One region of the Guptibacillus sedimenti genome, then DNA from elsewhere that is predicted to be linked to it. Evidence: riboswitches for the same ligand, from Rfam matches in the RefSeq annotation. Region 1 holds a riboswitch; the other holds the start of a gene.

Region 1 (4,738 bases):
TTCAACATGTTGGTGGAGACCATGCGGCTGACTCGGTTGTCGTCTACATAAAAGAAGAGAAAATTCTATTTTTAGGCGATTGCTTTTATCCTGATATTTTTTCTAGTAAAACGAATTATACAGTAAAAACGACTACCCAGTTGCTTGATGTACTAGAAGGCTTTGAGGCCGAATGGGTGATTTTATCGCATGGTGAAGCCATTTCGAGCGAAGCTTTTGCGAGAGAAGTAAAGCTTCTACGCACGGTTTCCTCCCTTACTGGACCTTCAAACGGAGATGAAGAACAGATGCAAATCGCTTACGAGAAAATCGTGGAAAGAGAGCTTAATGAAGAGGAACTTGAAGTGATTCAAGAGTTCGCAAACGGGTATAATCTCTAAAGATTTTAAAGATATATTGTAGAGAATGGAGGGAGCGCTATGGCGATCGTTCATGTTGAGAACGCCTATTATCAGCGGCAGAACCAAATGATTTTATCTGATATTTCTTTTACCATTGAACAAGGACAGCACCAGGCGATCATCGGATTAAATGGCTCAGGAAAAACGACGCTGCTTCAGTTAATTTCCGGAGGAGTTTGGCCATTGCTTCGCTATTCCCCAGTTATCGAAGTGTTTGGTCAGCGGCTTGGACAAACCGATCTAAATGAACTAAGAAGAGCAATTGGATGGGTAAGTAGCGCTTTTACAGAACGAATTTCACCCATACAAGAGGTCACAGAAGTTGTGATTAGTGGGAAATTTGCTTCCGCAGGTCTTTATGAGCATGTAACAGAAGAGGATAAAGTGCAGGCAGAGGAGCTTATGAAGGAGTGGGGGTTGCAGCATTTGCATCATAAGCCTTTTCAAATCTGCTCGCAAGGAGAAAAGCAAAAAATCCTGATTGCGCGAGCCTTAATGGCTTCCCCAAAGCTTCTCATTCTCGACGAACCATGTACGGGTCTTGATTTGTATTCACGTGAAAAGCTCTTAGCTCAAGTGGAGCGACTGGCAAAACAGGTAAATAGTCCAACCATGATCTACATTACGCATCATATTGAAGAAATTGCACCTTCCTTCACTCATGCGATGTTAATGGAAAATGGAAGGATTGCGGTGAAAGGAAAGAAAGAGGATGTCATCACCTCTGAAAATCTAAGTAAAAGCATGGATCTGCCGCTAAACGTGACGTGGAACAAAGGGCGGGCGTGGGTTCAAGTTGTGTCAAATGAGAAGGAGTCAACAGTTAGATAAAAGTTATCGATAAGGAGGTCTCATGAAACACTTTAATAAACTAATGTACGGCTGGTTTTATATTATCAGTCCTCTGATAATTGTGATCGGAAGTCTTCTGTGGAAGTACTATTTGTCTAACCTACCTTTTGGCGAAAGTGTAACGGATACCCTTTCTATTCTTGGAATCTATTATTTCTTCATGAGCCTTCTCTGGTTTTTCAACATGAATAAGGTGGAACGTGTTTCTCGGGAGATGGCACATACGCCTAACCAAAACCAGCAACATAGGGATGGAATGAAATGAAATGAAAGATTTCAACGCACTTACATATAAAGAACTCACGATCCGATATGCGGTGCTGACGATTTTGCTGTCGCTTACAATCTTTGTGGTACCGTACTATTTATCGATATGGACTTATCTTGTTTGTATGGTTATTGCCATCTCTAGCGTTGGGAGAACCCTTGTGAAATGGCTGCGTGGTGAGGTGAGAAAAACGTCTCTTAAGGGAGATGTCATACGAAGCTGTACAGTTTCTTTCATGGCTATTCTCTTATTAGTAACCCCGCTTCCTTATTCGATTGTAGTAAAACTGGGGATTATTCTCTTTCTATTGATTGTGAATATGTTTGAAATTATGAATCTAAAAAATAAGCATCTACGTTCATGAAAATCGACCTAAATCATTTGACTCATTTTTTCATCTATCGCTTGCTCTCATCACGTTTCATTTAATTGAATGGTGATAATTTTCTAATAATACATTGACATTTTGTTAAACAAAAGATATTATTTGAAACAATCATTGTTATCAAAACTTTATAGCAACATTTCTTATCAAGAGAGGTGGAGGGACTGGCCCTTTGAAGCCTCGGCAACCGATGAGTTGAATGATCAACTCATACTGTGCCAAATCCAGCAGGTACATCCTGAAAGATAAGAAGATTGGCATCGTTCTCACAAACCTTTCTTCTTATGCTTAAAGAAGAGAGGTTTTTTTATGTGTATCTTAGAAGAGAGGAGCATACTTCGTATTCATACGGTTTTAAATCCGGGTAAACAACTTGTATTACATTGAATTAACTATGCGAGGTGGATTGTATTGCATTTACAGGTTATGAATAGTCCTTTTGATCAAGAACAAACGGAACTCTTAAATCGTCTATTACCAACACTAAATGAAACGCAGAAAATTTGGCTGAGTGGGTATCTTTCTGTTCCGGGAGTGGCAGAAACAGCGGCAACTACTGAAGCTTCCTCAGCGGAAGAAGCGTTCTCAAAGAATGAACCAAAAACGCGTGAGATTACGATTCTTTATGGCTCTCATACGGGAAATGGTCAGTCGCTAGCAGAATCTTTTTTTGAGCGGCTTGATCACGAAAAGTACAACGTTACGCTCTCATCCCTCGATGATTTTAAACCAAAGTCACTTAAGAAAGTAGAAGACCTTTTGTTGATTACAAGCACGCATGGAGATGGCGATCCCCCTGATAATGCGCTAAGCTTTTACGACTTTATCCAAAGTAAGCGAGCTCCTGAATTACGGGAACTCAGATTTTCGGTTCTATCACTTGGGGATAGTTCGTATGAATTTTTCTGTCAAACAGGTAAAGACTTTGACAGACGTTTTGAAGAATTAGGGGGCACTCGACTATACCCTCGTGTCGATTGTGACCTTGATTTTGAAGAGCCTGCCGAGGAGTGGTTTGAAGGAGTGATGGGCGTACTAAGTGATGCCCACTTCACGAATGAAGCGTCACCTTCTAAAGAAGAAGCTACGGAAACGAGTAAAACCTACTCAAGAACGAATCCCTTTAAAGCAGAGATTTTGGAAAATATCAACTTAAACGGTCGTGGATCGAATAAAGAAACGCGTCATCTTGAGCTTGATCTTGAAGGATCCAATCTCGTATACGAACCAGGCGACAGTCTAGGGGTTTATCCTGAAAACGATACCGCCCTTGTGGTTGACCTGATTGAAGAAATGAGTTGGGACCGAGACAGCCAGGTGGTCATAAACAAGCAGGGAGACTTGCAGTCTCTTCAAGAAGCTTTGACGAAGACGTATGAGATTACAAGTCTAACGAAACCACTGCTTAAGAAAATTGCGGAGCTTACCGAGAGCGCAGAGCTTCTCCGCATGGTGAATGCAGAGGGAGAAGAGCTTAAGACCTACATTTACGGAAGAGATCTTATTGATCTAGTGAAAGACTATGGGCCGTGGGAAATCGCTGCAGAGGAGTTTGTGAAGGTGCTTCGGAAAATACCCGTTCGTCTTTACTCCATTGCAAGCAGTCCGAAAGCAAGTGAAGGGGAAGTTCATCTTACCATTGGTGCGCTGCGATATGACGCACACGGTCGAGCTCGTACTGGCGTTTGTTCGGGACAATGCGCGGAGCGCTCACAGGCAGGAGATAAATTGCCGGTCTTTGTTCAACGGAACGAGAATTTTAGATTGCCAAACAATCCAGATACACCTGTCATCATGATTGGCGCAGGTACGGGAGTGGCGCCGTATCGTGCTTTTTTACAAGAGAGAGAAGAAATTGGCGCAGGTGGCGATACATGGTTGTTCTTTGGTGAACAGCACTTTGTTACCGATTTTCTGTACCAGGTCGAATGGCAAAAATGGTTAAAAGAAGGTGTACTTACTCGCATGGATGTCGCTTTTTCACGCGATACAGATGAGAAAGTGTATGTTCAGCACCGCATGCGTGAGCGAAGTAAAGAACTATACGAGTGGCTTCAGAAGGGAGCACACATTTATGTATGTGGCGATGAGAAATATATGGCAAAAGATGTTCACATTGCACTCGTCAACATTCTTGAGGAGCAGGGCGGTTTGAGTGAGTCGGAAGCAGAGGCTTATTTATCGGACTTACGGAACGCGAAGCGCTATCAGCGTGATGTGTACTAAGCGTAATGGAAGGAGTTTGACATGAATAAAAAGACGGCAACGCAAGATGGAAAACCGAGTGAAATGGAGAAAATTAAAGACGAAAGCCACTATTTACGTGGGTCTCTTGTCGAAAGCTTTGCGGATCCGATTACCGCATCAATTCCGGATGCAGATACAAAGCTATTAAAGTTCCATGGTAGCTATATGCAGGACGATCGTGATATCCGCCAGGAGCGAAAGCAGCAGAAGCTTGAACCAGCTTATCAGTTTATGGTTCGCGTCCGTTTGCCAGGTGGCGTAGCGACTCCAGAGCAGTGGCTTGTGATGGATGATCTTGCGAATGAATATGGAAACGGAACGCTCAAATTAACGACGCGTCAAACATTTCAAATGCACGGCATTTTAAAATGGAATATGAAGAAGAGCATTCAGGCAATGGATTCTGTTCTGATGGATTCTCTTGCGGCCTGTGGTGACGTGAATCGGAACGTGATGTGTAACGCCAATCCGTATCAATCTGATATCCATGCAGAAGTGCACGGATGGGCACGAAAACTAAGCGACGATCTGTTACCGAGAACAAGAGCCTACCATGAAATTTGGTTAGATGAAGAAAAGGTGCTT
Region 2 (4,738 bases), on a different contig from region 1:
GACAAGCAACACGTACGATCTGACAACCAGCTTCTTCAAGACGATTAATTTCAGCTACTGTTGCTTCCACATCGTGCGTTTTAGTGGTTGTCATACTTTGAATAATAACTTCATCGTTACCGCCTATCGTTAAAGGACCTACTTTAACAGGTCTTGTTTTACTACGGTGGGTAATTTCATTCATGCGAAAATCGCTCCTTTTACATGTAGGATTGCTTACCTCATGATTTAGATCGCTTTTATATGCTTCCCTAGTAGGGAATAAGACTCATCTGTAATACTATCCCATTGTAGCAACTTTACAGAGCTATTGACAAGAAATAATCACTGAGCAGATGTGTTGGGATAAGTTGGTATCTTATATTCTTTTCCTATTTGTATCCCTGTAGGATGAATTTTGTTTAATGTTTCAAAATCGTGAACAATCGTTTCAATTGCTACAGGCACCGATCCATTTGCCTTTTCCACTAAAGAAAGAACGGTATCACCAGCGCTAATTTTGTAAACCACATAGGGAGCATCGTCTTTGGGTGGAGCGAGTACTTCTGCTGCTTCAGACTCCACTCTGGGTGAGGGGAGTGTCCCAGTTGTTAAATCATAGTAAGTGGTGTGAAGAATTAGGAGTAAAAGGATTCCCATTAGCAACTTTTTCATCGCTCTCACCTTCCTATCGTGTTTATTTCTTTTATATAAAGGTATGCTTGTCCTTCCATGATATGACAGGTTTCTTAATGAATTATCTTTTCTTTCGAGCAACTGTCGAGTAGAATACAAGGAGATGAGAAGTCTTAACATCTACTCATCGAGCAAGCCTTACGTTAAAAAAGGAGATCAAAACATGTTTAAAAAAGTAATGCCATTTTTTCTGTCAATGTTGTTGATCATGTTCATTGTGCCAATTGTAACGTTCGCTGATGCTAGCGTTGGTGATGTCATTGTGACACTTGGTGAAGATTTATCAGAAGAGCAAAAGCAAACGCTATTAGAAGAAATGAAAGCACCAGACGATGTCATGACCGTGACAGTATCAAATGAAGAAGAGCATAAATACCTTGGCAACTATATTAGTAAAGCCTTAATTGGAACGCGTGCCTTGTCTTCCTCCTCGATTACAATTGGTGAGAAAGATGCTGGGTTAAGTGTGGAAACAAAAAATATCAACTGGGTTACAGATGAGATGTATGCCAATGCTTTAATAACAGCGGGAGTAAAAGACGCTGATATCTACGTAACAGCACCAACGGAAGTATCCGGTACGGCAGCTTTAACTGGTTTGATTAAAGCGTATGAGTTAAGTTCAGATGAAGTCATTCCTGAGGAACAGAAACAGGTTGCAAATGAGGAATTAGTAACGACTGCTCAATTAAGTGATAGTATTGGTGCTGATAAAGCAACAGAGTTAATGACGAAAATTAAAGATGAAATTGCTACAAATCCCCCTGAGACAGAAGAAGACATGAGAACGATGATTAAACAAACGGCTAGCGATTCAGGAATTGAACTAACTCAAGAAGAACTAGATGGACTTGTGGCACTGTTTAATCGAATGAAGAATCTCGATATCGACTGGGATCAAATGAAGAGTCAGCTCGAGAATGCGAGAGAAAATCTTGATGAATTTTTAAACAAAGATGAAACACAATCTTTTATTAAGAAAATAATTGATTTCTTTATTGCGCTTATTGATGGAATAAAAGGGGTATTTCAATCGTAAAGTGACAATGGACTGAAACTTTCTTCTCTCGTTATACGTATTAAGAGTGGAAAGAAAAGGAGGGAGCGAGGATGGAAATCCTATCTTTGCCTGCAGTTGGTTTTCTTGTTGTCTTACTTAGCGTGCTTTTCTTATTCGGAGAGTTGCTTGTTCGAGTAAAAGGGATTTTTGGATTGATTGGAATCCTAATCCTTACATTCTATTTCAGTTACCATTTAACATCATTATCATCTATGGTTTGGATGGGTCTTGTGTTTGCAGTTGGTCTAGGATTAGTTATTCTAGACGGAAAATTATTGAATGACGGAACGTTTGGCCTGATTGGATTAGCAATGATGGTAACGGCAGTTGCTATACCTTCCCCAACTTTTCTATATGGACTGCTTGTTTCAAGTGGATTTTTAATTGGAACTGCGGCGTCCTTTCTGTTTTTAAGAGTATTTCCTGCCAGGTCCATGTGGACGAAGATGACGCTAAAAGATCGTCTTAGTAGTGAAATGGGGTACAACTCAATGAATGTGGAGTATAAAAAATTAGTTGGAGAAACAGCTATCGCCCTTACTCCGTTTCGCCCGAGTGGTACAATTGAAATGAACGATAAAAAGTATAGCGCGATTTCAGCAGGAAGCTGGATCGATAAGGATACGGTAGTTGTAGTAACCTCGGTTGATGGAACGCGCATTGTAGTGGAAGAAAAGAAGGTAGAAAGTAAACGTCATCCGATATAAAACTGAGCCTCGAGTCATAGATTCGGGGTTTTTTTCATATTCTTTACTAATCCGTTTATCCCGATCTCTAAACTAGGGTTGACAGATTGTTAGATAATAGTTAAGATTTAGAAAATAACTTATCAAGAGAGACCGAGGGACTGGCCCGATGACGTCCAGCAACCTGCCTTCGAGGCAAGGTGCTACTTCCAGCAAAATGGAGTCCATTTTGGAAGATAAGGTGAATTAAGGTAACCTAATCTGTCTTTCCAATTTGGGAAGGCTTTTTTAGTTGTTTAGCCTCTCCTATAGATTATGATGAGCAAGGGAGGTTGCAAGATGGGAAGCAAGGAGCAGAACTTTTCAGACGTTGCAGCGCGTATTGAACGAATGCTAAGCACGTTGAAGTATGGATCGATTACACTTGTCATTCAAGATGGAAAGGTGATTCAACTTGAAAGAAAAGAAAAAGAACGACTTTAATTTTAGCGCTGACTAGAGACACTAGAGGCGGTTCTAACCACGGTGGTTAGGACTGCCTCTTTTTTTAGGATAATTTGATTGCCATAGGAGGTTTTGTAATGGAATGGTTATATGAGAACTGGTCAGGCGAGGAGCCGGAATTCAATCAGGATTCAGATACAAAAGGAGCATTGGAAGTTCTTAATTGGGCCTATCAAACTTATAAAGAAGACATCGTATATGCATGTAGTTTCGGTGTGGAAGGTATTGTTCTCATTGATTTGATTTCTCATGTAAATGAGGAAGCTGAAATTGTTTTTTTAGACACCGGACTTCACTTTAAAGAAACGTATCAATTGATTGAGAAAGTAAAAGCAAGATATCCAAAGCTTAAGATAAAGATGAAGCAACCAGAAGAGTCTGTAGAAGAGCAAGCATTAAGTAAAGGGGAGGCACTTTGGGAGAAGGATCCAGGGCAATGCTGTAATTTACGAAAAATTGTTCCTTTACATGAAGAATTAGATGGCGTAAGTGCCTGGATATCGGGCTTAAGAAGAGAACAGTCGCCTCTAAGACAAAAAACGAATTATTTAAATCGAGATAAAAAATTTCAGTCCATAAAAGTTTGTCCACTCATTCATTGGACGTGGAAAGAAATTTGGCGCTACGTCTACGAGAAGGATCTACCATATAATCCCCTTCATGATCAAGGCTATCCCAGTATCGGCTGTGCCGTATGCACAGAAAGAGTTTTGAGTGGAAGCGATTCTAGAGCGGGGAGATGGGCAAGTCAGGAGAAAACAGAGTGCGGGTTGCATCTTGATTCCGCATCAAGCCGATGACGATTGTAGTGATTACAGTTGCGCTGTTCTTTGCCATGAATATTGGAGCAAGTGGCGCAGCTGCATCAATGGGGGTGGCCTATGGAGCTGGTGCCATAAAAAAAAGACGCACAGCACTAGCTTTATGTGCTTTCGGAATAGTAGCCGGGGCCATTTTTGGTGGAGGGAACGTCATTAAGACGATGGGCAGTGGAATTATTCCCACCTCAGTGCTTAGTTTAAAAGTGATTCTAATTATATTCATTTCAGCGACAACGGCACTTTTTCTAGCAAATATTATGGGGATCCCTTTATCAACGAGTGAAGTTACTGTTGGATCAGTTGTAGGGGTAGGCATTGCATACCGTGCATTGTTTTTTTCAAATGTTATGGTCATTATGCTTTTGTGGATTATTATTCCAGTAATTGCTTTTGTGACAGCCTTAATAGTAGGGAAAGGGTTGAAGGCTCTCAAAAAGCGTTTTCACCTTACAACAAAATGGCAAAAAACGCTTACTATCGTTTTAATTGCAGCTGGGTTTCTTGAAGCATTCTCTGCAGGAATGAATAATGTGGCCAATGCAGTAGGCCCTTTAGTCGGAGCGGGAGTTCTTTCCCTTTCTCACGGTGCCTGGTTAGGGGGAGCATTTGTTGCTTTAGGTGCGCTTGTCTTTGGAAGCCGCGTACTTGAAACGAATGGATACCGCATTACACGTTTTTCGCTAGGTGAAGGGTGTGCGATATCGGGAACGAGCGCTGGGCTAGTAATCGGTGCTTCAATGTTTGGGATTCCAGTCCCACTTACACAAATTACAACTTCTTCAATCATTGGAATTGGTACTGCAAAAGATGGTTTTCAACTCTGGCAAAAAGATGTCATCACGAAGATGTTAAAGGTATGGGCCGTTTCACCAGTTTTTTCACTAGTTATTTCTTACAGTATGATTAAGCTTTTTCTAGAAAGTGACCTTTACACGTTAATAGCAATCGGAAGCGTTATTCTTGCAACGGTAGGATCAGGAAGTTTGATTCGA

What was found. A riboswitch is a leader RNA that binds a small molecule or an ion and turns the genes downstream of it on or off. The one in region 1 is predicted to bind S-adenosylmethionine.
Region 2: another riboswitch for S-adenosylmethionine. It lies ahead of PQ578_RS06985 (YezD family protein); the one in region 1 lies ahead of PQ578_RS11165 (assimilatory sulfite reductase (NADPH) flavoprotein subunit).

The regions. Positions count from the first base shown of each region.
Region 1 is NZ_JAQQWV010000002.1:541,609-546,346, forward strand. Features, by position in the region: gene PQ578_RS11145 (MBL fold metallo-hydrolase) at 1-380, shown strand, start outside; gene PQ578_RS11150 (ABC transporter ATP-binding protein) at 420-1,232, shown strand; gene PQ578_RS11155 (hypothetical protein) at 1,255-1,518, shown strand; gene PQ578_RS11160 (hypothetical protein) at 1,520-1,885, shown strand; SAM riboswitch class I at 2,047-2,158, shown strand; gene PQ578_RS11165 (assimilatory sulfite reductase (NADPH) flavoprotein subunit) at 2,318-4,132, shown strand; gene cysI (assimilatory sulfite reductase (NADPH) hemoprotein subunit) at 4,154-4,738, shown strand, end outside.
Region 2 is NZ_JAQQWV010000001.1:1,424,158-1,428,895, forward strand. Features, by position in the region: gene ispG (flavodoxin-dependent (E)-4-hydroxy-3-methylbut-2-enyl-diphosphate synthase) at 1-184, opposite strand, end outside; gene PQ578_RS06970 (hypothetical protein) at 325-654, opposite strand; gene PQ578_RS06975 (DUF1002 domain-containing protein) at 839-1,714, shown strand; gene PQ578_RS06980 (NfeD family protein) at 1,786-2,442, shown strand; SAM riboswitch class I at 2,559-2,664, shown strand; gene PQ578_RS06985 (YezD family protein) at 2,761-2,904, shown strand; gene PQ578_RS06990 (phosphoadenylyl-sulfate reductase) at 3,003-3,725, shown strand; gene cysP (sulfate permease) at 3,722-4,738, shown strand, end outside.